DNA from 4 places in the Gibbsiella quercinecans genome. Region 4 is predicted to be linked to each of the others. Evidence: predicted binding sites of a transcription regulator. Region 4 holds the regulator's gene; each other region holds the start of a gene.

Region 1 (7,132 bases), 1.8 Mb from region 4:
AACATGGAGCAGCAAGACGCGTCGTTCCGCCAACGCGTATTTCAGGTGATTGCCGCCATCCCCTACGGCAAGGTCACCACCTATGGCGAAGTGGCGCGCCTGGCCGGCTCCCCGCGCGCAGCGCGCCAGGTGGGCGGGGTGTTAAAGAAATTACCGGCAGGCTCAACGCTGCCGTGGCACCGGGTGATCAACCGCCATGGGCAAATTTCACTGCAAGGGGAAGATTTCCAACGCCAGCGACAGGCGCTGCTGGAAGAAGGGATTATATTCGCCGCCAACAGCACCGTGGATTTATCCGTTTACGGCTGGCGCTGGTAACGCCCTTCCCCGGCGCGTACCGGGGAAGGCAAACCCTGATGATTTAAGGTTGGTTGGTTAACGTTCCCTGCACCGGTACGTTCTGCACCGGCACCAACAACAAGTCGGCGCGAGCGCCGTTGCGGTTTAGTACCTGCTGGATAGTATCGGTGATAAAGGTCATCTGCCCATTCACGGTGATCGCCGCGCTCAGGATAATGCGCGCGTTTGGCTGGATATCGGCCGGGTTAAAGGGCACCACAAAGGTAAACGGCGCCTGCTGGCCTTCGGTACGGATCACCCGCTGGGCAATCACTTTGGAAGGCGCATCAGACACGGATGCATCAGATAGCGTTACCGTCAGCACCGCATCAGGCGGCAGCGCTACACGCTGGCGGATATTCACCGTCCCGGTGACCGCCGGGCCACGGATCTGCAGCTGCTGCGGCGTTGCCGGGCTACCAGGCGTCGGCGTGGGGACATCCCCGCTTTTCTGTGCGCACCCAGCCAAAGCGATAGCCAGTAGCGCAGCACCGCTCGTCAATTGCCAGAGTTTCATGGTTCAGCCTCCTTTTTATTATCAATGCGTTGGCGGTTTTAACCACCTTAAATATTAAAGTTAGCACATTATCCTGATAACACACGGACGTTCGATTATTAATTATACAACCCGCTGATTACACGGGTAATTAAACACACGCACTTTTGCCACGCAACGCGGTATATTGACGTGCTGCCCCCCACTTCCGCACACTGCGCCAGAGACAAGAAATAAAGGATGAATGCATGAGCCAGGCATTAAAAAACCTCCTCGATCTGCTCGATCTGGAGAAAATAGAAGAAGGGCTGTTCCGCGGCCAAAGTGAAGACCTTGGCCTGCGCCAGGTGTTCGGCGGCCAGGTTGTCGGCCAGGCGCTGTATGCCGCCAAACAAACGGTGCCGGCTGAACGCACGGTGCACTCATTTCATAGCTATTTCCTGCGCCCCGGCGATAGCAGCAAAGCGATTGTCTACGATGTGGAAAACCTGCGCGATGGCAACAGTTTCAGCGCCCGCCGGATCAGCGCGATTCAAAACGGCAAACCGATCTTCTACATGACGGCATCGTTCCAGAGCCAGGAAAGCGGCTTTGAACACCAAAACACCATGCCGGATGTGCCGCCGCCGGAAACGCTGATGTCGGAATCCGAGATCGCGCAGAAAGTCGCCCACCTGCTGCCGGAAACGATCCGCGATAAGTTCACCGGCCAAAAACCGATTGAAATGCGCCCGGTTAAATTCCATAACCCGCTGCAGGGCAGCGTAGAAGAACCCCACCGCTACGTTTGGTTTCGCGCCAACGGCAGCATGCCGGACGATCTGCGCACCCATCAATACCTGCTGGGCTATGCGTCTGACTTCAACTTTTTGCCGACCGCGCTCCAACCCCATGGGCATGGCTTCCTTGAACCCGGCATGCAGGTTGCCACCATCGATCACTCGATGTGGTTCCATCGTCCTTTCCGCCTGGATGACTGGCTGCTGTATGCGGTAGAAAGCCCTTCAGCCTCCGGCGCGCGCGGCTTTGTGCGCGGCCAGTTCTATACCCGAGACGGCATTTTGGTCGCCAGTACGGTGCAGGAAGGCGTTATCCGCCGCCATTCGGGGGAATAAAAAAGCAAAAGGGCGATGTCACCATCGCCCTTTTTTATCGTTATATTTTTATTAACTATTCAGCGCACTGCCCATCTTCGATGTTTATTCGTTGTAGGCACTTTCACCATGGCTGTTGAGATCCAAGCCTTCGCGTTCTTGATCTTCCGGTACACGCAGGCCAACGATAGCACCCGCAACCTTGAAGGCGATGAACGCGGCCACGCTTGACCATACCAGAGTAATCACTACGCTAACCAGCTGCACCCATACCTGATGGCCCATGGTCACGCCTTCTGCGTAGCCAGTGCCGCCCAGAGAAGAAGCGGTAAACACGCCGGTCAGGATACAGCCAACGATACCGCACACGCCGTGCACACCAAACACGTCACAGGTATCATCCACTTTCAGCCATTTTTTCAGCGTTACCACACCCCACAGACCGGCAATGCCGCCCACCAGGCCGATAATCAACGCACCGCCAACACCCACGGTACCCGCAGCCGGCGTAATCGCAACCAGGCCAGCGATACAGCCGGAGCTTGCGCCCAGCAGTGAAGGCTTGCCGCGCAGGATCCATTCCGCAAAGGTCCAGGACAGGATTGCCCCAGCAGTTGCGATAACCGTGTTCAGGAACGCCAGAGCGGCAATCCCGTTCGCGGCGCTGGCAGAACCGGCGTTAAAGCCGAACCAGCCGATATACAGGATAGTCGCACCGGTGAATACCATCGGCAGGTTATGCGGTTTGAACGCTTCTTTACCAAACCCAGCACGTTTACCCAACAGGTAAGCGCCAATCAGGCCAGCACTTGCCGCATTGATGTGCACCACGGTGCCGCCGGCAAAGTCCAGCGCGCCGTCGGCAGCCAGGTAACCACCGCCCCACACCATGTGAGCGATCGGCAGATAGGAAATGGTGAACCAGATCGCAGCGAAAATCAGCACTGCGGAGAAACGGATACGTTCAGCAAACGCACCAATCACCAGCGCCACGGTAATGCACGCAAAGGAGCATTGGAACGCGACGTGAACCATTTGGCTAAAGGTACCGGTCAGGCTTTCCACACCAATACCTTTCAGCAGCGCCGTTTGAAAGCCGCCGAAGAACGCATTGCCTTCGCTGAACGCCAGGCTATAACCATACAGCACCCAGAGCACACAGATCATCGCAAACGTCACGGCAACCTGAGTCAGCATAGACAATATGTTTTTAGAACGCAGCAAACCGCCGTAGAACAGCGCAATGCCAGGCATAGTCATGAACAGCACCAAAGCGGTGCAAATCATCATAAATGCGTTATCACCAGTATCTGCCACTGCCGGAGCCGCCATGGCCAAAGAAGGAGCCATAGTCAGCGTACCCAGGCCCAACATGGATAAAAGTTTTTTCATTATCAATCCATCCCCATTTACTTAACTGAGCCTGTGATTTACAGAGCTGCTTCGTCTGTTTCGCCTGTGCGAATACGAATAACACGTTGCAATTCGGCAACGAAAATTTTGCCATCACCAATCTTACCGGTGTAGGCCGCCTTACTAATAACATCAATAACTTCATCCAACTGATCGTCGGCGATTGCGATATCAATTTTAACTTTAGGTAAGAAGTTGACGCTGTATTCGGCTCCACGATAAAGCTCAGCATGCCCCTTCTGGCGACCAAACCCTTTCACTTCGGTTACGGTCAGCCCTTGAATACCCACAGAGGATAGGGCTTCACGCACGTCCTCCAGTTTGAATGGCTTTATCACCACGGTAACCAGCTTCATATTGCCCCCTCCACGAATTAAGCTCAAACTCACCCTTGTACGGGGGTATTAAAGCAAAGGTTATGCCACAAATAATTTTGCGCAGAATTTCAGCGAATTAACCGTTGGAGACGCAGCCAAGGGCACTACAGGGCGTGCGCGGTGTTAGCCGTTGCCTGCAAAGATTCGTGAACGCGCACCATTATAGTGCATCATGTGCCAAAAAAGCGCATGCCGGGGTGTTTAAGGGAGAGAATGCCTGATCGTGGTGCGTGGGCATTTTTACGGTGCGCCGCGCGGCCAGGCACGATATTGATTTCCTCTCCTGCCGGAGAGGAAATTGCGCTGACAAGTGCGAACGTGAAGTGACGACAGGCCAATACGGCATCGCCGCTATGCGGGCTGAGAGTCCTCCTGCATTGCAGCGGCCAGCTCATCCCCCACCAGTTGCAATTGATACATCTGATAGTAGCGGCCTCGTTGCGCCAGCAACTGCTGGTGCGCCCCCTGTTCGACTGCGTGGCCGTGGTGCAATACCAGGATGGTATCCGCATCAACAATGGTAGACAGGCGGTGAGCAATCACGACCAGCGTCGTCTGTTCACGAATCAGGCCCAGGGCACGCTGAATCGCCTGTTCCGTGCCGGAATCAATATTGGCGGTGGCTTCGTCGAGGATCAGGATCTGCGGCGCCTGCACCAGGACACGCGCCATGGCCAGCAACTGCTTCTGCCCGACCGACAGATTATTCCCCTGTTCCCCCAGGCGAGTATGGATACCCTGGGAAAAACCGCGCACCAGCTCGGCCAGTTGCACCGTTTCCAACGCCTGCCAGACCGCCGCTTCGCTAATATCGCGCCCCAGCGTGACATTGGCCAGCACCGAATCGGCCATCACCACCGGATCCTGCTGCACCATGGCCACGCTCTGGCGCAGCGCCCGGTGTGACAGGCTGGGCAACGGCCGGCCATCCAGCCGCACCTCGCCCTCATTGACCGGATAATAGCCCATCAGCAAATTCGCCAGCGTGCTTTTACCGCTGCCGGTGTGGCCCACCAGCGCCACAAAGCCGCGGGAAGGCACCCGAAGCGAGATATGCTGCAAGACCGGCTTATCGTGACGGTAGGCAAAGCTGACGTTGGCAACCTCGATGCTGCCGCTGGCCAACGGCCGATCGTCAGCACCATAGCTTTGCTGGCGGCGATCCATCAATTCAAAGATGCGCTCACCGGCAACCACCGCCTGCTGCAGCATAGATTGCTGCGACGTCAGCGCGATCAACGGCTCGTTCAGGCGCCCAAGGTAACTGATAAAGGCATACAGCACCCCCACGCCGATTGTGCCTTGCCCCCCAAGGCTGAACAGCATCAGCAGGCCGCAAAGCACCATGGCGGAAAACAGGCTGAGCAACGGCCGCAACAGGAAACCGTCAAGGCGCAATGTCTGCATACGCGCGAAATAATGCGCACGGCTGGCGTTGTTCATCTTCTCACTGAAGCGGGCTTGTTGACGAAACTGCTGGATAACGCTCATGCCGTTAATCACTTCGTTGAAGCCATTATTGATATCAGCCAGATAGTGGCGCACCCGGCGGACAATCGGCGTGCTGTAGTATTGGTATACCCACATCACTACGATCACCGCCGGGAAAATGCAGATCGCCACCAGCGCCATCCGCCAGTTAAGGCCAAACATCGCTACCAGCATCGAGCCGATCAACGCCGCGCTTTTCAGCACGGTGGAGACGACCGTGACATACAGATCCTTGATGACTTCGGTGTCGTTGGTCACGCGCGAGATCAACTGCCCTACCGGCTGGGTATCAAAGGCGCTGAGCGGCTGGCGCAAGGCCGCGTCCATCACCTCGGTGCGCAAACGCTGCACCACACCGACCGCCGCCCGGTTGAACAAAATGGCCTGAAAGTAGTGCAACGCCGCCGCCAACAGCTCCAGCAACACATAGGCCACCGCCAGCCCGGCGGTGATCATCACCGGCAGATTTCCTTTGGACACATAGCTATCAATAAAATAGCTGACCAAAATCGGCCCGGCGACTTCGGCCGCCGCGGCAATCCATAGCATCACCACTGCCAGACCCAGCATTTTACGGTATGGCGATCCATAGGCCAGCAGCCGTTTCAGCGTCGGCCACTGCTTTTGCACATTATTCATTCGCTACCTTTTCTTCCACGATGTCGGCAACATCATCCAGCGCCGCTTCCAACTGCTGGTAACGGTACATGTCACGATACCAGCCGGGCTGGGCCGCCAACTCGCTATGCACATCGCGCTGTACCACCGTGCCATGCTGCATCACCAGGATCTCGCTGGCCTCCGTCAGCGCCGAGAGGCGGTGGGCGCTGATGATGACCGTGCGGTTTTTCCCCCAACTGCGCAAATTGTGCAGGATCTGGTGCTCGGTGCGGCCATCAACGGCGGAAAGCGCATCATCCAGAATTAAAATTTCGGCTTCCAGCAGCAGCGCGCGCGCAATTGAAATACGCTGCTTTTGCCCGCCGGAGAGCATCACCCCGCGCTCGCCCACTTCGGTTTCATACCCCTGCGGCAGGCGCAGAATATCGTCATGTACCCTGGCCAGGCGCGCCGCCTGTTCGATTTCCTGCTGCGTGGCCCCCGGCTTACCCAGGGCGATATTGTTCGCTACGCTGTCAGAAAACAGGAACGGCGTTTGGCTCACCACCGACAGGCGCGAACGCCATGCATCCAATTTCAGCTGCGTTAGCGGCAGGCCGTTGTAGCTGATCTGGCCGTCATCGATATCAAACTGGCGCTGGATCAACGCCAGCAAGGTGGTTTTCCCCGCGCCGGTGGGGCCGCACAGCCCCAACATTTGCCCGGGCGCCAGGTTCAGCGCCACATCATGCAGCGCCGGGCGCGAATTTTGCGGATAGTGGAAGGCACGAATGTCCACCGCCAGAACGCCGCGCCCGGCGGGCAGATCCTGTTCGCCGTCCTTTACCACCGGCGCATCGTCCAACAGGCTGCGAATTCGGCTATAGGCGGCGCTACCGCGCTCAACGATATTGAACATCCAGGCCAGAGCCAACATCGGCCAAATCATCAGGCCAAGGTACATCACAAAACTGGTCAACTGGCCCAGCGTTAGCGTGCCTTGCACCACCATCCAGCTACCGCCGCCCACCGCCAGCAGATTGGCCGCACCGATGGCGCTGTAAATAGTGGGATCGAACCTGGCGTCTATCCGCGCCACTTTCATGTTCTTGGCGCCGGTTTGCGCCGCCACTTCGGCAAACTGGCTAGACTGGCGATCCTCCAGGCCGAATGCCTTGATCATGCGGATACTGGTCATGCTCTCCTGCGCCTGATCGTTCAGGCTGGAGAACGCCGCCTGGGCGGATTTAAAGCGCTGGTGCAGTTGATCGCCATAATAATTGATGATAACCGCCATCACCGGCATAGGGATCAACGCCAGC
Region 2 (7,132 bases), 670 kb from region 4:
CGTTCGGCCACCGCCGCCAGCGGCGTGCCGCTTAAACGGCTCCAGACACCCAGTACACGTTTGAAATCGATATCGACAATCACATTACCTAAATCAAAGATATACAGCATCGTCCTCTCCTGATCGGTCGGGGAAAGCTCACTGTAGCGGGAAAAGGCAGGGCTGAACAGGGAAGGGTATAAAAAGCCTGCAGACAGCCAATAAATGGCAGAGGCAGAAAAAACTCAGGGCGCCAAAGGCGCCCTGAATCACAGCGGACTCAATCAGCGATTACGCTTCTTTCGGGCCGCGGTTCGCACGTTTACGATCGTTTTCCGTCAGATGACGCTTGCGGATACGGACCGAGGTCGGCGTAACTTCAACCAGTTCATCATCATCGATGAATTCCAGCGCTTGCTCCAGCGACATCTTGATAGCCGGAACCAGCGTGGTGGCTTCGTCAGTACCGGAAGCACGCATGTTGGTCAGTTTTTTACCGGTCAGGCAGTTCACGGTCAGATCGTTAGAGCGTGAGTGAATACCGATAATCTGGCCTTCATACACTTCCGCACCGTGGCCGAGGAACAGCTTACCGCGATCCTGCAGGCTGTACAGGGCGAAGGCGACCGCTTTGCCCTGGCCGTTGGAGATCAGCACGCCGTTCTGGCGCTGGCCGATTTCACCCGGGCGCACATCGTCGTAGTGGCTGAAGGTGGAGTACAGCAGGCCGGTACCGGAAGTCATGGTCATGAACTCGGTACGGAAGCCAATCAGGCCACGGCTTGGGATCACGTAATCCAGGCGGATACGGCCCTTGCCATCCGGCACCATGTCTTTCACATCACCTTTACGCTCACCCATGGCCTGCATGACTGCGCCCTGGTGCTGCTCTTCGATATCCAGCGTGACGTTTTCGAACGGTTCCTGCATGCGGCCGTCAATCTTACGGTTGATAACCTTCGGACGGGATACGGCCAGCTCGAAGCCTTCACGGCGCATGTTTTCGATCAACACGGACAGGTGCAGTTCACCACGGCCGGATACGCGGAACGCATCGGCGTCTTCGGTTTCTTCAACACGCAGCGCCACATTGTGCACCAGCTCTTTCTTCAGGCGATCGAGGATCTGGCGAGACGTCACGAACTTGCCTTCTTTACCACAGAACGGCGAGGTGTTAACGCAGAAGAACATGGTAACGGTCGGTTCATCAACGGTCAGCGCTGGCAGCGCTTCAACCGCGTTAACGTCACAAATGGTATCAGAGATATTCAGCTCGCCCAGACCGGTGATGGCGATAATGTCGCCCGCCTCGGCCACAGTGGCTTCAATACGCTCCAGGCCCATGTGGGTCAGCACTTTACCGACTTTACCGTTACGGGTTTTGCCTTCGCTGTCGACGATGGTGACCTGCTGGTTAGGCTTCACTTTACCACGCTTGATACGGCCGATGCCGATAACGCCCACGTAGTTGTTGTAGTCCAACTGGGAGATCTGCATCTGGAACGGTGCTTCCAGCTCCACTTTCGGCGCAGACACGTGGTCAACGATCGCCTGGTAGAGCGGGGTCATGTCTTCGGCCATATCGTTATGGTCGGTGCCCGCGATGCCCATCAGTGCAGATGCATAGATGATTGGGAAATCGAGTTGCTCGTCGGTGGCGTCCAGGTTCACGAACAGATCGAACACCTGATCGACAACCCAGTCAGGACGCGCGCCAGGGCGGTCAACTTTGTTGATGACGACAATCGGTTTCAGACCATTAGCGAATGCTTTTTTGGTGACGAAACGGGTTTGCGGCATGGGGCCATCCATTGCATCCACAACCAGCAGCACCGAATCAACCATAGACATTACGCGCTCAACCTCGCCGCCGAAGTCGGCGTGCCCTGGGGTATCAACGATGTTGATGCGGTAGTCTTTCCAATTAATGGCGGTGTTTTTTGCGAGGATGGTAATCCCACGCTCTTTCTCCAAATCGTTGGAGTCCATTACGCGCTCAGTCGCTTCAGTACGGGCATCAAAGGTACCGGACTGCTGCAGCAACTTATCAACCAGGGTAGTTTTACCATGGTCAACGTGGGCAATAATGGCGATGTTACGCAAATTTTCGATCACAGCTTTGCCTCAGGCATTAGAAATAGCGCGCTATTGTACACGTATTAAGCGAGGGACTAAACAAGATCACAGCAGTCTGTCATAAACAACTGCAAATTGGTTAGTTTGTGATCCCTTTCACGGTGCAAAAATAGACACCCGGTGCAGTAATGCACCATAACGGTGCCATGTTGTGATGATTTTGAACTAAAAAGGTGCATCCCACCACTTTGGTGCATACTGATAATGTGCAAAACCCGCACAGAAAGGCGATTAATTGGCTTTTAAAAAGTTGGCACAGTTTTCGCTTTAGTCTACGCAAGGCTAATAAAAGCCAGGTACCACAGATTCGTTTTCCACGACGACAATGATAAATCCGGGAGAATTAAGTATGTCCGCTGAACACGTTTTGACAATGCTGAATGAGCATGAAGTGAAATTCGTAGATCTGCGTTTCACTGACACCAAGGGTAAAGAACAACACGTAACCATCCCTGCTCATCAGGTAAACGCCGACTTTTTCGAAGAAGGCAAAATGTTTGACGGCTCCTCTATCGGCGGCTGGAAGGGCATTAACGAATCTGACATGGTGCTGATGCCAGATGCCAGCACTGCGGTACTGGATCCATTCTACGAAGAGTCAACCCTGATCTTGCGCTGCGACATCCTCGAGCCAGGCACCATGCAAGGCTACGATCGCGATCCGCGCTCCATCGCTAAACGCGCAGAAGACTTCCTGCGTTCTTCCGGCATCGCAGACACCGTGCTGTTCGGGCCAGAACCTGAATTCTTCCTGTTTGACGATGTGCGCTTCGGCAGCAGCATCTCCGGTTCTCACGTGGCTATCGATGATATCGAAGGCGCATGGAACTCCGGTACCAAATACGAAGGTGGTAACAAAGGCCACCGCCCTGGCGTTAAAGGCGGTTACTTCCCGGTTCCTCCGGTCGACTCTTCACAGGATCTGCGTTCTACCATGTGTTTGACCATGGAAGAAATGGGCCTGGTTGTTGAAGCGCACCACCACGAAGTGGCTACCGCTGGTCAGAACGAAGTGGCTACCCGCTTCAACACCATGACCAAAAAAGCCGACGAAATCCAAATCTACAAATACGTGGTGCACAACGTTGCGCACGCATTTGGCAAAACCGCCACCTTCATGCCGAAGCCAATCTTCGGTGACAACGGTTCCGGTATGCACTGCCACATGTCGCTGTCCAAGAACGGCACTAACCTGTTCGCTGGCGACAAATACGGCGGCCTGTCTGAAACTGCCCTGTTCTACATCGGCGGTATCATCAAGCACGCCAAAGCGATCAACGCACTGTCCAACCCGACCACCAACTCGTACAAACGTCTGGTCCCGGGTTATGAAGCACCGGTCATGCTGGCGTACTCCGCCCGTAACCGTTCCGCTTCTATTCGTATCCCAGTGGTTGCCAGCCCGAAAGCGCGCCGTATCGAAGCTCGCTTCCCGGATCCAGCGGCTAACCCATACCTGGCGTTCTCTGCGCTGCTGATGGCTGGCCTGGACGGCATCATCAACAAAATCCACCCTGGCGATGCCATGGATAAAAACCTGTACGACCTGCCGCCGGAAGAAGAGGCTGAAATTCCAAAAGTAGCAGGCTCACTGGAAGAAGCGTTGAGCGCACTGAACGAAGACCGCGAGTTCCTGACCCGTGGCGGCGTATTCACCGACGATACCATCGATGCCTACATCGAACTGCGTAAATCCGAAATGGATAAAGTGCGCATGACTCCGCATCCGGTTGAGTTCGAACTGTACTACAGCGTGTAACACACGCTGGGCGTCCCCACGGTGGCGCCCCCAATTTTGTTGTCGTTTTTTTGTTGCCGTGGAAACTTTCAGCCCATCTTCGGATGGGCTTTTTTCTCCACACGGTTTTCTGCAAGGCTACGCTGTTCCGCGGTTACGCCGAATGGAGTAGGATAAACGCACTAAAAAAGTGCAGGAGTCTGCGGTATGGCAACTGGCAAGCTGCCCGATGCTGGGCAGATCCTCAATTCTCTCATTAACAGCATTCTGCTGTTGGATGATGAATTAGCGGTTCATTACGCGAACCCGGCGGCCCAGCAATTGCTGGCGCAAAGCTCGCGTAAACTTTTCGGCACCCCGCTGCCCGAGCTGCTTGGTTATTTTTCACTGAACATTGAGTTGATGCGCGAAAGCCTGAATACCGGCCAGGGGTTCACTGACAATGAAGTCACGCTGGTGGTCGACAGCCGTGCGCATATTCTTTCCCTTACCGCCCAGGCGCTCCCCGATGGCTATATCCTGATGGAACTGGCGCCGATGGATAACCAACGCCGCCTGAGCCAGGAACAGTTGCAGCACGCGCAACAGGTTGCCGCTCGCGATCTGGTCCGCGGGCTGGCGCATGAAATCAAAAACCCGCTGGGTGGGCTGCGTGGCGCGGCGCAACTCTTGGCCAAGGCGCTGCCAGACCCGACGCTGACCGAATACACCAAAGTGATCATTGAACAGGCAGACCGCCTGCGCAATCTGGTGGATCGCCTGCTGGGGCCACAGCGCCCAGGCCAACATATTACCCAGAGCATCCACCAGGTGGCAGAACGGGTATGCCAATTGGTTTCGCTGGAAAAACCGGACAATGTGACGCTGGTGCGTGACTACGATCCCAGCCTGCCCGAACTGGCACACGATCCCGATCAAATTGAACAGGTGTTGCTGAATATCACCCGCAACGCGCTGCAGGCGCTAAGCAGCGAGGGCGGCACCATCACCCTACGCACGCGCACCGCCTTCCAGATAACCCTGCACGGTACCCGCTACCGTCTGGTTGCCCGCATCGACATTGAAGATGACGGCCCCGGCGTACCGGCACAGCTGCAGGATACGCTGTTTTACCCAATGGTCAGCGGCCGCGAAGGCGGCACCGGCCTGGGATTATCCATCGCTCGTAATCTTATCGATCAGCATTGCGGCAAAATTGAGTTCAACAGTTGGCCAGGACATACCGAATTTTCGGTTTACCTGCCTATTCGCCAGTGAGGTTTTCTATGCAACGAGGGATAGTCTGGATCGTCGATGACGATAGCTCCATCCGCTGGGTGCTTGAACGCGCGCTCACTGGAGCGGGTGTGAGCTGCGCCACATTCGACAGCGGGAATGAAGTACTGGAAGCATTGGCCACGCAAACGCCTGATGTGTTGTTGTCTGATATTCGCATGCCGGGTATGGATGGCCTGGCGCTGCTCAAACAGATCAAACAACGTCACCCAATGCTGCCGGTTATCATCATGACCGCTCATTCAGATCTGGATGCCGCCGTCAGTGCCTATCAACAGGGCGCCTTTGATTACCTGCCCAAGCCGTTCGACATCGACGAAGCCGTCGCGCTGGTCGAACGTGCGATCAGCCACTATCAGGAGCAGCAACAGCCGGCACGCAGCCAGCCTGCCAGCGGCCCCACCACCGACATCATTGGCGAAGCGCCAGCGATGCAGGATGTGTTCCGCATTATTGGGCGGCTGTCGCGCTCATCCATCAGCGTGCTGATCAATGGCGAATCCGGGACCGGTAAAGAACTGGTGGCCCACGCGCTGCATCGCCACAGCCCGCGAGCCAAATCCCCGTTCATCGCGCTGAATATGGCGGCGATCCCGAAAGACCTGATCGAATCTGAACTGTTCGGTCATGAAAAGGGGGCGTTTACCGGCGCCAACCAAATACGCCAGGGCCGCTTTGAACAGGCCGATGGCGGCACGCTGTTCCTGGATGAAATCGGCGATATGCCGCTTGATGTCCAGACACGCCTGCTGCGTGTGCTGGCCGACGGCCAGTTCTACCGCGTGGGCGGCTATGCGCCGGTAAAAGTGGACGTGCGAATCATCGCCGCAACCCACCAAAACCTGGAACAGCGCGTACAGGAAGGCAAGTTCAGGGAGGATTTGTTCCACCGCCTGAACGTGATCCGCGTGCATCTGCCGCCGCTGCGCGAACGGCGCGAGGATATCCCTCGCCTGGCGCGTTACTTCTTGCAGGTGGCGGCGAAAGAGCTGGGCGTCGAGGCTAAAAATCTGCACCCGGAAACGGAAACTGCTCTGACCCGCCTGCCATGGCCGGGGAACGTACGTCAGTTGGAGAATACCTGCCGCTGGCTGACCGTGATGGCCGCTGGCCAGGAAGTGCTGATCCAGGATCTGCCCAGCGAGCTGTTCGAAACCAGCATGCCGGAAAGCGGAGGCCATAGCCTGCCGGACAGTTGGGCCACGCTGCTGGCGCAATGGGCCGATCGCGCGTTGCGTTCCGGTCATCAAAACCTGCTCTCAGAGGCACAGCCGGAGATGGAGCGCACCTTGCTCACCACCGCGCTGCGCCACACGCAGGGGCACAAGCAGGAAGCCGCACGGCTACTGGGCTGGGGCCGAAATACGCTGACGCGTAAGCTGAAAGAGCTCGGGATGGAGTAAGGTGCGGAACTGATTATAAAAAATACAATCAATCGCACAAAAATTGGCAAGAAACAGGCTTTACAGAGCGCGCCGCCGCAGTATGATCGTGGCGTAAACTCCGGAGGTTCGCGATGTTGGATTCACTCATCGTATTCATTACCCATGGCGCAGACGTCAGCGCTGCCGCCAGCCACACACCGCAAGCAGCTTTTGCTGCGGTATTGTGTGCCGCACTTATCAATTTGTTCAGTTAAAACAACAGCCGCACACGCGGCTGTTGTTTTATGCAGTGAAACTTCCAGCCAACAAAGGCGCTAAATCACCCGGGAAAACTGCTGGGCATGGGCGGGCTTGCGCAAATAGACGTCAAAACACATACAGATGTTACGGATCAACAAACGGCCGCGCGGCGTTACGCGCAGCCTGTCGGGCAGCCTTTCCACCAGCCCGTCATCCACCAGCGGCGCCAACAACGCCAGATCGTCAGCAAAATAGGCATTGAAAGGAATGCCATACTGTTTTTCGATCGGCGCATAGTCCAATTGAAAATTACAAATCAGCGTCTTGATCACATCGCGGCGCAGGCAGTCGTCCGCCGACAGCGCCAGCCCACGCCATA
Region 3 (7,132 bases), 160 kb from region 4:
GCCTGAATGCCGATATGGTCTACTACGATCGCGTCAGTAAATAACCCAGCCGCGCGCCGGGTGCTGTTGTATTCGTTAAGGTGAGTAAAATCGGAGCCAATCGTTTGCTCGTGGGCAAAAATGCGCGCTTTAGCGCTTGCAGTCGCGAAAAGCATGCGTATAATGCGCGACAATTTGCCAGGAGAAAGTATGACTATCAGCGTGTGTTTTGTTCGCCATAACCGACAAAACCGGCTGCCGTTCGGCGGCCTGCTGCCGTTATTTCTCCTGTGGCTAAACCGATCGCTTCAAGCCCCTCGTTGAGGGGCTTTTTTTTGCCTGAAAAAGACAGTTTGTTCAACACGCCCAGCGCCACGGGCACGAGTCGAGGAGAGTGAAAATGGCCAACCCGCTGTATCATAAGAATATCATCTCTATTAACGATCTCAGCCGCGAGGAGCTGGAGCTGGCGCTGCGCACCGCCGCCCGCCTGAAAGCCACCCCACAGCCGGAGCTGCTGCGCCACAAAGTGATCGCCAGCTGTTTCTTCGAAGCCTCGACCCGCACCCGTCTGTCGTTCGAAACCGCCATCCAGCGCCTGGGCGCGTCGGTGGTCGGCTTTTCCGACAGCAGCAACACCTCGCTGGGCAAAAAAGGCGAAACGCTCGCCGACACCATCTCGGTCATCAGCACCTACGTCGACGCCATCGTGATGCGCCATCCGCAGGAAGGGGCCGCGCGCCTGGCGTCTGAATTCGCCGGCGGTATCCCGGTGCTTAACGCCGGCGACGGCGCCAACCAGCACCCAACGCAAACGCTGCTGGATCTGTTCACCATCCAGGAAACCCAGGGCCGCCTGAACAACATCAACATCGCGATGGTGGGCGATCTGAAATACGGCCGCACGGTGCACTCGCTGGCCCAGGCGCTGGCCAAATTCCAGGGCAACCGCTTCTACTTTATCGCGCCGGAAGCGCTGGCGATGCCGGGCTACATCCTGCAAATGCTGGAAGAGAAAGGCATTGCCTACAGCCTGCACGAAAGCATTGAAGAGGTGGTGCCGGAGCTGGATATCCTGTACATGACGCGCGTGCAGAAAGAGCGGCTCGATCCTTCCGAATACGCCAACGTGAAGGCGCAGTTCATTCTGCGCGCCGCCGATCTGCACGGTGCGCGCGCCAACCTGAAAGTGCTGCACCCGCTGCCACGCATTGATGAAATCACCAGTGACGTGGACAAAACGCCCTATGCCTACTATTTCCAGCAGGCGGGCAACGGTATCTTTGCCCGCCAGGCGTTGCTGGCGCTGGTGTTAAACGAAGAATTGGCTTTTTAAGGGGAGAAACGTAATGACTCACGATAACAAACTCCAGGTTGAAGCGATCAAATGCGGTACGGTGATTGACCACATCCCGGCGCAGATCGGTTTTAAACTGCTCACCCTGTTCAAGCTGACCGCGACCGACCAGCGCATCACCATCGGCCTGAACCTGCCTTCCAAGGCGCTGGGGCACAAGGATCTTATCAAGATCGAGAACACCTTCCTGACCGAGCAGCAGGCCAACCAGTTGGCGATGTACGCGCCGAAGGCCACGGTCAACCGCATCGACAATTACGAAGTGGTGCGCAAACTGACGCTAAGTCTGCCGGACCACATCGACGGCGTGCTGACCTGCCCCAACAGCAACTGCATCAGCCGCAGCGAGCCGGTGTCGTCCAGCTTCAGCGTGAAGTCACGGGAAGGCGACGTGCACCTCAAATGCCGCTACTGCGAAAAAGAGTTTGAACATCAGGTGGTTCTGCAAGCGGACTGACCAGGCGGCCGGCGGAGGACGCGTCCGCTGCCGGCGGTTGCCCCGGCCAACGTACATGCAACTTGAGCGATGACGTGTATATAATGCGTTTTCTACATTAAAGACGCCGTTAATCAGGAGAGAAAATGTCTCGTAATATCAGCACCGAATTAGCCCCCGCTGCGATTGGCCCTTACGTACAGGGCGTGGATCTGGGCAGTATGATCATGACCTCCGGCCAGATCCCTGTCGATCCGAAAACCGGCGCCGTTGCCGAAGACGTTACCGCCCAGGCGCGCCAGTCGCTGGAGAACGTGAAGGCGATCGTCGAAGCCGCCGGCCTGAAAGTGGCCGATATCGTGAAAACGACCGTTTTCGTGAAAGATCTTAACGACTTCGCCACGGTTAACGCCGCTTATGAAGCCTTCTTTACCGAGCACCACGCGCCGTTCCCGGCTCGTTCCTGTGTGGAAGTGGCCCGTCTGCCAAAAGACGTAAAAATCGAAATCGAAGCGATCGCTGTTCGCCGCTAATCGGCGGTAATCCGCAGTGCCCCACGGCTGGCCACGCCGGCCGTGCAATCCCCCCGCCTACGGCCCATCGTTGTGCATCTGCCGGCAATGAGATCTTTTTTGCCCTCCAGGGTGCGCCATCAGCGACCATAGTTAACTCTATGCCCCGAAAAGCTGCCCCGTTTTAACGCGCAGCGCGCCGGCCACGCACCATAAACGTGCTTGATACGGCCTTTTTCACGGTTTTAGCGCCCTTTTTCACCCCGAAAACATTTTGGCACATTTTATGCTGAATCCTTCTACAGCCTGGAATGCCAACGAGGTGATGGATGCTAAATATAGACCTTTCTGCTTCACCGTTTTTTGATGAGATGTTACTGGCTGAGGGGAAACACCGCGGCCACTACGAAGCTTACTGGCATTGGCTGCAACAGGCCGACCAAAAGGCCATTCAACGTAAAAAAGAAGAAGCTGCACTGCTGTTTCACCGTGTGGGAATTACCTTCAACGTCTATGGCGAGGACGACGGCGCCGAGCGGCTGATCCCGTTCGACAGCGTGCCCCGTATCATCCCGGCCGGCGAATGGGCGATGCTCGATCGCGGCATTCGCCAACGCGTACAGGCGCTCAACGCCTTCCTGCATGATATCTACCACCAACAACATATCCTGAAAGCGGGCATCATCCCGGCGGAGCAGGTGTTGGCCAACGACCAATACCAGCCCTGTATGCAAGGGGTCGATCTGCACCGCAATATCTATGCGCATATCATCGGCGTGGACATGGTGCGCAACAGCGACGGCCAGTACTACGTGCTGGAGGACAACCTGCGCACCCCGTCCGGCGTGTCCTACATGCTGGAAAACCGCAAGATGATGATGCGCCTGTATCCGGAGCTGTTCGCCCAGCAGCGTATCCGCCCGGTGGAACGCTACCCGTCCTACCTGCTGCAAACCCTGCGTGAAAGCACCCCCGTCAACGATCCCACCGTGGTGGTGCTGACGCCGGGCCGCTTCAACAGCGCCTATTTCGAGCACAGCTTCCTGGCGCAGCAGATGGGGGTGGAGCTGGTGGAAAGCGCCGATCTGTTTGTGAAAGACGGCGTGGTGTTTATGCGCACCACCGAAGGGCCGTGCAAGGTCGATGTGATTTACCGCCGCGTTGACGATGCGTTTCTTGATCCGTTGGCGTTCCGCCCGGATTCGATGCTCGGCGTGCCGGGGCTGCTGTCGGTTTACCGCGCCGGCAACGTGGTGCTGGCGAACGCCATCGGCACCGGCGTGGCCGACGACAAATCCATCTACCCGTACGTGCCGGAAATGGTGCGCTTCTATCTGCAGGAAGAGCCGATCCTCAACAACGTGCCCACCTGGCAGTGCCGCCACCCGAACGAGCTTTCCTACGTGCTGGCCAATCTGGAAAAAATGGTGGTGAAAGAAGTCCACGGCGCCGGCGGTTACGGCATGCTGATCGGGCCGGCCGCCACGAAGGACGAGATCGCGCATTTCCGCACCCTGCTGCAAACCAAACCGCACAATTATATCGCCCAGCACACGCTGGCGCTGTCTACCTGCCCGACCTTCGTCAACGAGGGCCTGGCGCCGCGCCATATCGATCTACGCCCCTTTGCCTTAAGCGGGGCCGAGATCCGCCTGGTGCCGGGCGGCCTGACGCGCGTTGCGCTGGCGGAGGGTTCGCTGGTGGTCAACTCGTCACAGGGGGGTGGAACAAAAGATACCTGGGTATTGGAGGATGACGCATGCTGAGCCGCACTGCCAGTGAACTCTATTGGATGGCCCGCTATCTGGAGCGGGCCGAAAGCATCGCCCGGGTACTGGACGTCACCAACAAGCTGTCAATGATGCCGACCCGCGGCAGCGAAAACCACGATTTAAAAGTGCCTCTTAACCTGACCAACACCGGAGAACTTTACGCGGCGGCCTATACTGAAATCACTATGGCGAATCTGGTGAGCTTCTTCGCGCTGGACAACCGCAACCACAGCAGCATCTACAGTTGCCTGCAGATGGGCTGGAATAATGCCCATGCGGTGCGCGGCAGCCTGTCGTCGGAAGTGTGGGAGTGCATTAACGCCACCTGGATCGAAATGAAGCTGATCCGCCGCCAAGGCATCGACGCCGTCGGCGCAGACAGCTTTTTCGACTGGGTGAAAGAGCGCGCCCATCTGTTCCGCGGCGCCATCTTCGGCACCCTGTTGCGCAGCGACGCCATGTACTTTATCCGCCTGGGCACCCTGCTGGAACGGGCGGACGGCACGGCGCGCTTACTGGATGTAAAAAACCAACTGCAGGCAGCCGATGACGACCCGGTGCGCGAGTATTACCGAATGGACACGCTGTTGCGGGCGGTCAGCGCGCGCGAAGCCTACCACAGTATTTATAAGCAGCAGCTCAGCCGCGACACCATTGCCGAACTGATGATTTTGCGTAATGAAATCCCGCGTTCGCTGCTGGCCTGCGTCGGCGATATGGTACAGCAGTTGGAACACATCGGCGGCACTCGCTCCAACGGGCCACGCCGCCTGGCGCATACGCTGCTGGCAGAACTGCGCTTTAGCAGTATCCAGGATCTGAATGCGGTCGGCCTGCACACCTGGCTGAACGACTTCCTGGCGCAGATTAACCAGATTGCCGAAAGCATTCACCATACCTATCTGGAGGCACAATGAGACTGAACATTGAGCACAGCACCCATTACACCTATGCCCAGCAGGTACGGCGCAGCACCCAATACCTGCGCCTGACGCCGCAGGATTCGCAGCATCAGCGCATCATATCCTGGCAGTTGACGCTGCCGGAAAACGCGGTGCGCACCACCGATGCGTTTGGCAATGTGCTGCACGTGCTGACGCTGGACGTGCCGCACCAGGCCATCACCATACAGGCCCACGGCGTGGTCGAGATTGAAGACAGCGCCGCGGATCAGGCGGCCGGCCATCTTTCACCGCTGGTGTACCTGCGCCACAGCCCGCTGACCCAGCCGGACAGCGCGATCCGCACCTTCGCCCAGCGCTATTACCAGCCACAGGACGCGCTGGCCAGCCTGGAAACCCTGATGAGCGAGCTGCTGCTGAAAATGCCCTACAGCCCAGGCACCACCAGCGTCACCGACAGCGCCGCCGAAGCATTCGCCGTCGGCCAGGGCGTTTGCCAGGATCACACCCACGTGTTCCTGGCCTGCTGCCGCAGCCTGAACATCCCCGCCCGCTATGTGAGCGGTTATCTGTATAACGACGATTCGCCGCACGTTGCTACTCACGCCTGGGCCGAAGCCTGGCTCAACGATCGCTGGCACTGTTTCGACATCAGCAACAACACTTGCCTGCCGCACAGGCACCTGAAACTGGCGGTCGGGATAGACTATCTGGATGCCTGCCCGGTACGCGGCGTGCGCCTGGGCGGCGGCAGCGAAAATATGCAAACCGCGGCTGCGGTGCAAATGTTGCCGGATGAGCAAGAACAGTAGAGGGGAAAAGATAATGGCGCCCGCTGGGGCGCCATTAATAGAAATCAGCTAAGTTTATCTTCCAGCCCGTGGCGTTTGATCATCGCCGGCGGCGTGGCGTTATGGCTCCAGTTCAGCGAGCGAATTTGCGGGCGTGGGGCTTTGTTTTTTTTACCGGGCAGCTTAATCACCAACGCTTTTTCGTGATACAGCTTCAGCACAATCACCGCAAACGCCAGTAGCGCGGTGATACCGTTGGCAGACATGACCGGCACGTCATGCATTTTAAAACCGTAGAAAGTCCAGCAGGAAACGCCGAAGAACAGCGCCGCGTACATCCCGAGCGAAATACCGGTGGTGTCTTTGTTTTTTATGATGTGCAACACCTGCAGGCAGAAGGAACCGGTGGTGACCCAGGCCGCCAACGTCCCAAGCGCAAACGGCCACGGCGAAAGGAAAATGATCGAAAGCATTGCCGCAGCAATGGTAAAAACAACAATTAGAATACTTTTCATATTATGCCTCTGTTATTTTTCCTGGCTACTCAACCATCGCTTAACCTCAGCAACGGCATCACGCAGATCGCTTATCAATTCTTTTTTCTGCGCCAGTGAACCAAAGAGTTTTTTATTGCTGGCGTAGGCCAGTAGAGCGTCATCCGCAGCAAAAATAGCATCGAAATCCACGCTGTCGATTGCCCGATCCTGATAGTCAAACGGCAGCTTCTGCTGCTGGCGCGCCTGCATAAACAAGAAGAACAGGGCCGGCAGGATCATTGCCGCACGCGGTGTTTCACCCTGCTGATAACGCTGCTTGAGCGTCGGGACAATAAACTCATGCATCTTGGCGATGCTGTCTGAAGAGACGCGCTGATTGGTATCGCGCACCCAGCGGTTGCCAAAGCGCTCCAACGTCGTATCGCAGTACTCTGTCAAATCAAAGGCAGCGGGATGCAGCGCCGCGGCCACGTCGTCCAGCACATAGGCGCGGATCCAGGCGTCCACCTGCGGCAGGGCAATGCTTTGATCGATATATTTTTTACCCACCAGCGCCCCGGCCCAGGCAATGCCGCTGTGGCTGGCGTTGAGGATGCGAATTTTCGCTTCTTCATACGGCGTGACGCGTTCGGTAAACTCCACGCCCACCTTCTCCAGCGCCGGGCGGCCGGCGATGAAATCATCCTCAATCACCCATTGGGAGAAGGTTTCGCAGGTCAGGGGCGCGCGGTCTTCAATGCCCTGCTGCGCCAAACGTTCGTTGATTTGCGGATCGTATTTCGGCGTGATGCGATCCACCATGCTGTTCGGCGCCCGCGTATTGGCGCGGATCCAGGCTTCCAGCGCGCTATTGTTCTGCGCCTGCACGAACTCAATCAGGCCGCGG
Region 4 (7,132 bases):
CGGCATCCGCTGCCTGAAAACGTCGGGCATTGAGGTGGCGATCATCACCGGCCGCTCGGCGCGGCTGCTAGAGGATCGGGCGCAAACGCTGGGCATCAGCCACCTGTATCAGGGGCAGTCAGATAAGCTTTTGGCCTTCCGTGAACTGTTGGATACACTGTCGCTGGCGGCGGATCAGGTGGCCTATATCGGCGATGATCTGATTGACTGGCCGGTTATGGAACAGATCGGGCTGGCGGTGGCCGTGGCCGACGCCCACCCATTGCTGCTGCCGCGCGCCCATTACGTTACCCGGATTGCCGGCGGCAAAGGCGCCGTGCGTGAGCTGTGTGACATCATACTGCTGGCGCAGAACAAACTGGAGGGCGCCAAGGGGCTGTCGATATGAGCAAAACCAAACTTTGGATCACCATTGTGCTGGCGGTGATCGCGCTGTCCCTGATTGGCTGGAACATGGCGGATTTCGACGATGACGCCACGGCGCCGGTGGTAAATGATAAAGACCCCACCTATCAGAGCCAACATACGGTCACGGTAGTGTACAATCCCACCGGCAAACTGAATTACAAACTGGTGTCGGAAGACGTAAAGTATTACACCACGGATGAACTGAGCTGGTTCACCGCCCCCGTGATGACGCTGTTTGATGACAACGCGGTGGCCATTTGGTCGGTGCGCTCCGATCGCGCCAAATTGACCAAAGACCGGATGCTGTACCTGTATGGCCACGTCGAGGTGGACAGCCTGACCACCACGTCGCAATTGGAAAAAATTAAAACGGACAATGCTCAAGTGAATCTGGTGACCCAGGACGTGATGTCCGACGATGAAGTGACGTTATACGGCACCAATTTCACCTCTAACGGCATGAAAATGCGTGGGAACCTGCGGGCCAAAACCGCTGAGTTGATTGATAAGGTCAAGACCAACTATGAAATCCAGAACCCAAAAACAAATCCGTAATCTGTTGATCGGAAGCCTCATCCTGGCGGCAAGCGGCCCCGTGTTCGCGCTCAAGTCTGACTCCAGCCAGCCTATCAATATTGATTCGCTGCAGCAGTCCCTGGATATGCAAAACAACGTCAGCACCTTCACCGATAACGTGGTGATCAAGCAAGGGACGATCGAAATCAAAGCCGATAAAGTGGTGGTCACCCGCCCTGGCGGCGACCAAAACAAAATGTATATCGAAGCGTTCGGTAAGCCGGTCACCTTCTATCAAATGCAGGACAACGGCAAACCGGTGAAAGGCCATGCGCAGAAAGTCCGCTATGACGTGGCGCCGCAGCTGGTCACCCTGACGGGCAACGCTTATCTGGAGCAGCTCGACAGCAACGTGAAAGGCGATCGCATTACCTATCTGGTGCAGCAGCAGCAAATGCAGGCGTTTAGCGATAAAGGCAGCCGCGTAACGACGATCCTGGTACCGTCGCAGTTGCAGGATAAAAACGGGCAAACGAAGAGTAACTAATCACTTATGGCAACACTCATCGCAGAAAACCTGGCGAAAGCCTACAAGGGCCGCAAAGTCGTTGAAGACGTCAGCCTGAAAGTGAACTCTGGCGAGATCGTCGGCCTGCTCGGCCCGAACGGCGCAGGCAAAACCACCACCTTTTACATGGTGGTGGGCATCGTGCAGCGCGATGCCGGGCGCATCGTAATCGACGAAGAAGACATCAGCATTTTGCCGTTGCACGCCCGTGCGCGCCGCGGCATCGGCTACCTGCCGCAGGAAGCCTCGATCTTCCGCCGCCTGAGCGTGTATGACAACCTGATGGCCGTGCTGCAAATCCGCCAGGATCTGACCAGCGAACAGCGTGAAGACCGTGCGGTGGAACTGATGGAAGAGTTTCACATCAGCCACCTGCGCGACAGCCTGGGCCAATCGCTGTCAGGCGGCGAACGCCGCCGCGTGGAGATCGCCCGGGCGTTGGCCGCCAACCCGAAGTTTATCCTGTTGGATGAGCCGTTTGCCGGGGTTGACCCCATTTCCGTTATCGATATAAAAAAAATCATCGAGCACCTGCGGGACAGCGGTCTGGGCGTGCTGATCACCGACCACAACGTGCGCGAAACGCTGGACGTATGTGAACGCGCCTATATCGTCAGCCAGGGCAAATTGATTGCTCATGGCACGCCGGATGCTATTCTGGCCGATGAACAGGTGAAACGCGTTTATCTGGGTGAGGAATTCCGCCTGTAAGCACCAGCGCGTCCTTAGAGACGACTGTTAACGGAAGTAGTGAAGATATGAAGCAAGGTTTGCAACTCAGGCTCAGCCAACAGCTAGCCATGACCCCGCAGCTACAGCAGGCCATCCGTCTGCTGCAGTTGTCCACGCTCGAACTCCAGCAGGAGATCCAACTGGCGTTAGAGAGCAATCCGCTGCTTGAACAGACCGATCTGCACGACGAAGTCGACGCCAAAGAAAACAACGAAACCGAAGGGCTGGATACCCGCGAGGCGCTGGAGCAAAAGGACATGCCGGAAGAGCTGCCGCTGGACGCCACCTGGGATGAAATTTACACCGCCGGCACGCCTTCAGGCACCGGCACCGACTACAGCGATGACGAACTGCCGGTGTACCAGGGTGAAACCACCCAAACGCTGCAGGATTACCTGATGTGGCAGGTCGATTTAACGCCGTTTTCCGACACCGACGCCGCCATCGCCACCTCGATCGTCGATGCCGTCGATGACACCGGCTACCTCACCGTCCCTCTGGAAGACATTCTGGAGAGCATGGGTGACGAGAATGTGACAATGGACGAGGTGGAAGCGGTGTTAAAACGCGTGCAGCGTTTTGATCCGGTCGGCGTTGCCGCGCGCGATCTGCGCGACTGCCTGCTGGTTCAGCTTTCACAGTATGCCAAAGACACGCCGCATCTGGCCGAAGCGCGGCTGATTATCAGCGATCACCTCGATCTGCTGGCAAACCACGATTTCCGCAGCCTGATGCGGGCAACGCGGTTAAAAGAAGATACACTGAAAGAAGCCATGGTGCTGATTCAGTCGCTCGATCCGCGCCCCGGCCAGTCGATCAATACCGGCGAGTCGGAATATGTGATCCCGGACGTGCTGGTGCGCAAGGCGCACGGCAAATGGACGGTGGAGCTCAATACCGACAGCGTGCCGCGGCTGAAGATCAATCAGCAGTACGCCGCGCTGGGCAACAGCGCGCGCAACGAAGCGGACGGCCAGTTTATCCGCAGCAACCTGCAGGAAGCCAAATGGCTGATTAAAAGCCTGGAAAGCCGTAACGAAACGCTGCTCAAGGTCACGCGCTGCATCGTGGATCAACAGGAGGCGTTTTTCGAGCAGGGCGAAGAGTTCATGAAGCCAATGGTGCTGGCCGATATCGCCCAGGCCGTCGACATGCATGAATCGACCATTTCGCGTGTCACCACGCAGAAGTTCCTGCACAGCCCGCGCGGCATTTTCGAATTAAAATATTTCTTCTCCAGCCACGTGAATACCGACAGCGGCGGCGAAGCCTCCTCGACGGCGATTCGTGCCCTGGTGAAGAAATTAATCGCGGCGGAAAACCCCGCCAAACCACTGAGCGACAGCAAGCTGGCAACCTTGCTTTCCGATCAGGGGATCATGGTTGCCCGCCGTACCGTCGCCAAGTACCGAGAGTCGTTGTCCATCCCGCCGTCAAACCAGCGCAAGCAGTTGATTTGACCTCAACAGAGAAGGAAGACACTATGCAACTCAATATCACCGGCCACAATATTGACATCACCGATCCCCTGCGCGAGTTTGTGAACACCAAGTTCGCCAAGCTTGAGCAGTACTTTGATCGCATCAACCAGGTGTATGTTGTTCTCCGCGTGGAGAAAGTGCAGCAGATTGCCGAAGCAACGCTGCACGTCAATGGCGGCGAGTTGCACGCCACTTCGGAAGACGAAAATATGTATGCCTCTATCGACAGCCTGATCGACAAGCTGGCGCGTCAATTGAACAAACATAAAGAAAAGTTGAAACAATATTGATATGAAGGGGCATTCTGTTAATGGGTGCTCCCCCAACGTAGCCGCTGGGCTACCGGGTAACCATCGGCGCGTTATTCTTGCGGATAACGCGCCGATAAGCCATCAGGGCCAAAATGCGAAAAAAACCGGTTCATCAAGCCAGGCAGCGCAGGCCATTGCAGCGCGGCCAGCGGGCAACAATCCACGCGGCCTTCGGGTTCGCCACCTGCCGGCAAAACGGCTTCATGATGGTTTTTAAGTGAAAATAAAATGAACAACGAACCTATGCAACTTAGCACGGTGCTCAATATGGAGTGCACCAAAGGCGCGGTACACTGCACCAGTAAAAAACGGGCTTTGGAAATTATCAGCGAACTGGCGGCCAAACAGCTCAACCTGCCGTCGCAGGTGGTGTTCGACGCGGTTCTCACCCGTGAAAGAATGGGCAGTACCGGCATTGGCAACGGTATCGCAATCCCGCACGGCAAGCTGGAAGAAGATACCCTGCGCGCCATCGGCGTATTTTTGCGCCTTGAGCAGCCGATTGCGTTCGACGCCGTTGATAACCAGCCGGTCGATCTGTTGTTCGCCTTATTGGTGCCGGCCAATCAGTGCCAGGCGCATTTGCACACCCTGGCGCTGGTCGCCAAACGCCTGGGCGATAAAACCGTCTGCCGCCGCCTGCGCGCGGCGCAAAGCGATGAAGAGCTTTACCAAATTATTACCGAGTAAGCCGCCCGGCGGCGTGACTTCACGCCGCGGTAGCGATACTGTTTCAGGGAATGGATCCCGGCTAATGCCAGGATAATCATGTTTCTAACGGTGGCGATGAATGCCACTCCGATGCCAGGGGAGTTGCCACATGGTGCTGATGATAGTCAGCGGCCGTTCCGGCTCAGGAAAATCCGTCGCTCTACGGGCGCTGGAAGACATGGGTTTTTACTGCGTTGACAACCTGCCGGTGGTGCTGCTGCCGCAGTTAGCCCAAACGCTGGCGGAACGCAATAGCTCCGCGGCAGTCAGTATTGACGTTCGCAACATGCCGGAATCGCCGGAAGTCTTTGAATACGCGATGACGCAGTTGCCGGATTCCTTCTCACCACAGCTGCTTTTCCTCGATGCCGACCGCAATACCCTGATCCGCCGTTACAGCGATACCCGCCGCCTGCATCCCCTCTCCAGCAAAAACCTGTCGCTGGAAAGCGCGATCGACGAAGAGAACGATCTGCTCGAACCGTTGCGTTCACGCGCCGATCTGATTATCGACACTTCGGAAATGTCGGTGCATGAGCTGGCGGAAATGCTGCGCACGCGCCTGCTGGGCAAACGCGAACGCGAGCTGACCATGGTGTTTGAGTCCTTTGGCTTTAAGCACGGTATCCCGATCGACGCCGATTACGTGTTCGACGTGCGCTTTCTGCCGAACCCGCACTGGGATCCTAAGCTGCGCCCGATGACCGGGCTGGATAAACCGGTCGCCTCGTTCCTCGATCGCCACACCGAGGTGCACAATTTTATCTACCAGACGCGCAGCTACCTGGAGCAATGGCTGCCGATGCTGGAAACCAACAACCGCAGCTACCTGACGGTGGCCATTGGCTGTACCGGCGGTAAACATCGCTCGGTGTATGTGGCCGAACAACTGGCCGACTATTTCCGTTCACGCGGTAAAAATGTGCAATCGCGCCACCGCACGCTGGAAAAACGCAAACCATGACGGTCAGGCAAACGGTAGAAATCAAAAACAAGCTTGGCATGCACGCCCGCCCGGCGATGAAGCTGTTTGAGCTGGTGCAGAGCTTCGACGCCGAAGTGATACTGCGCAATGACAGCGGCACCGAGGCCGAAGCCAGCAGCGTGATTGCGTTGCTGATGCTGGATTCCGCCCAGGGGCGGCAGATCGAGGTAGAAGCCAACGGGCCGGAAGAAAAAAAAGCCCTGGCAGCCGTGATCGAACTGTTCAACGCCGGGTTTGATGAGGATTAGCGCCACTCACGCCCTTTTCCTTCCTTTTCCCTCACCCCAACCCTCTCCCAAGGGGAGAGGGGGTAGTTCAGAGTCGAAGGAAGGTTCACTCCAAAAGCACTAGCCTTACAGCGTACGCCCCCTCTCCCTATGGGAGAGGGCCGGGGTGAGGGTGAAGGGCATTAAATCCGGCTCAGGCAATCCAGCGCCACCGATTTAAAACTGTCGAAATCCTCACTGCCCAGCAGACGGCTCATCGAACGTTCGCGCACAAAAGTCACGAACAGCTCGTAAATCGCCATCGCCTCTTCGTAATCACTTTTACTGATCGCCAGCAGGAAAATCACATACGCCCGCTCGCCGTCGCCCCAGGCGATGCCCTGCGGCGCCAGGATGGTCACCACCACGGTTTTCTTCGCCAACAGCCCGAGTGAGTGCGGCAGCGCAATCCCCTCGCCCAACAAGGTGGAAACAATCGCCTCACGCTCCACCACCGAAGGGTAAAAATCATCGCCGACGTAGCCTTCCTGCTCCAGCAGATCGCACACTTTCTTGAACAGGCTTTTTTGATCGAGCGGCTCATTGATCACCATAAAATGGCCGGCGTCGAAAAACTTCTCCAGCATATACGGCTTGGTGCGATCGACCAGCACCAGCTTGCCGAGCTGCTCCAATTGGTAGTCCGTCGGAAACGGCGACATCACCACCACCGGCTTGTTCTTCTCGCTGACGCGGGCGTTGGAAATCACAAAATCTTCTTCGATCTGCGGCAACACTTCGTAGTCGCGCAGCGAAACAATGCGCGTCATCACCAACTGCGGGAACTTGCGCGCGATCTGCGCCTGGATCATCCGCACCGTCGAATTGCCGGTATCGCATACCAGCATCACCTGCGGATAGCGCTCGTAGCCAATGTTGTAGTGCCGTTCCAGCCCCACGCCGATATGCAAAACCAGATAGCCGATCTCGTTCTCGCTCAGGGTATAGGGCGTGTACTTGCCCCAACTGGTGACCGCCGCCAGCGTCACGTCGTAGGCCATCGGGTAATGTTGTTTGATATTGACCAACAGCGGATTGGGGATATTGATCTGGTATTTCACCCGGGTAATCATGGTTTTGATATGGGTGAGCAAATCGGCGCGCAGCTGCTTGTCCCCTTGCAGGTTGTAGTTATAGTGTGCGTTGATGTACGC

The links. Region 4 encodes sigma-54, which starts transcription at its own class of promoters, with help from an activator protein. Its sites were predicted from a motif close to GTTGGCACANNTTTCGCTNT; they were not measured.
Positions count from the first base shown of each region.
Region 1: the regulator sigma-54 is predicted to act here: its motif matches at 3,882-3,901, upstream of glnK (P-II family nitrogen regulator).
Region 2: the regulator sigma-54 is predicted to act here: its motif matches at 2,365-2,384, upstream of glnA (glutamate--ammonia ligase).
Region 3: the regulator sigma-54 is predicted to act here: its motif matches at 2,558-2,577, upstream of ACN28Q_RS14360 (circularly permuted type 2 ATP-grasp protein).

Region 1 is NZ_CP014136.1:1,395,886-1,403,017, forward strand. It holds gene ACN28Q_RS06460 (MGMT family protein) at 4-318, shown strand; gene ACN28Q_RS06465 (YbaY family lipoprotein) at 362-856, opposite strand; gene tesB (acyl-CoA thioesterase II) at 1,084-1,950, shown strand; gene amtB (ammonium transporter AmtB) at 2,035-3,321, opposite strand; gene glnK (P-II family nitrogen regulator) at 3,360-3,698, opposite strand; gene ACN28Q_RS06485 (SmdB family multidrug efflux ABC transporter permease/ATP-binding protein) at 4,071-5,849, opposite strand; gene ACN28Q_RS06490 (SmdA family multidrug ABC transporter permease/ATP-binding protein) at 5,842-7,132, opposite strand, start outside.
Region 2 is NZ_CP014136.1:2,574,088-2,581,219, reverse strand. It holds gene yihX (glucose-1-phosphatase) at 1-110, opposite strand, end outside; gene typA (ribosome-dependent GTPase TypA) at 271-2,094, opposite strand; gene glnA (glutamate--ammonia ligase) at 2,465-3,874, shown strand; gene glnL (nitrogen regulation protein NR(II)) at 4,061-5,110, shown strand; gene glnG (nitrogen regulation protein NR(I)) at 5,119-6,531, shown strand; gene ACN28Q_RS11885 (YshB family small membrane protein) at 6,645-6,767, shown strand; gene hemN (oxygen-independent coproporphyrinogen III oxidase) at 6,828-7,132, opposite strand, start outside.
Region 3 is NZ_CP014136.1:3,083,516-3,090,647, reverse strand. It holds gene ACN28Q_RS14385 (ABC transporter substrate-binding protein) at 1-44, shown strand, start outside; gene ACN28Q_RS14380 (hypothetical protein) at 197-343, opposite strand; gene pyrB (aspartate carbamoyltransferase) at 380-1,315, shown strand; gene pyrI (aspartate carbamoyltransferase regulatory subunit) at 1,329-1,793, shown strand; gene ridA (2-iminobutanoate/2-iminopropanoate deaminase) at 1,919-2,305, shown strand; gene ACN28Q_RS14360 (circularly permuted type 2 ATP-grasp protein) at 2,614-4,050, shown strand; gene ACN28Q_RS14355 (alpha-E domain-containing protein) at 4,044-4,973, shown strand; gene ACN28Q_RS14350 (transglutaminase family protein) at 4,970-5,770, shown strand; gene ACN28Q_RS14345 (SemiSWEET family sugar transporter) at 5,815-6,264, opposite strand; gene dalD (D-arabinitol 4-dehydrogenase) at 6,277-7,132, opposite strand, start outside.
Region 4 is NZ_CP014136.1:3,242,578-3,249,709, reverse strand. It holds gene kdsC (3-deoxy-manno-octulosonate-8-phosphatase KdsC) at 1-388, shown strand, start outside; gene lptC (LPS export ABC transporter periplasmic protein LptC) at 385-963, shown strand; gene lptA (lipopolysaccharide ABC transporter substrate-binding protein LptA) at 932-1,471, shown strand; gene lptB (LPS export ABC transporter ATP-binding protein) at 1,478-2,203, shown strand; gene rpoN (RNA polymerase factor sigma-54) at 2,251-3,684, shown strand; gene hpf (ribosome hibernation promoting factor) at 3,708-3,995, shown strand; gene ptsN (PTS IIA-like nitrogen regulatory protein PtsN) at 4,245-4,706, shown strand; gene rapZ (RNase adapter RapZ) at 4,837-5,691, shown strand; gene npr (PTS phosphocarrier protein NPr) at 5,688-5,960, shown strand; gene ACN28Q_RS15030 (BglG family transcription antiterminator) at 6,122-7,132, opposite strand, start outside.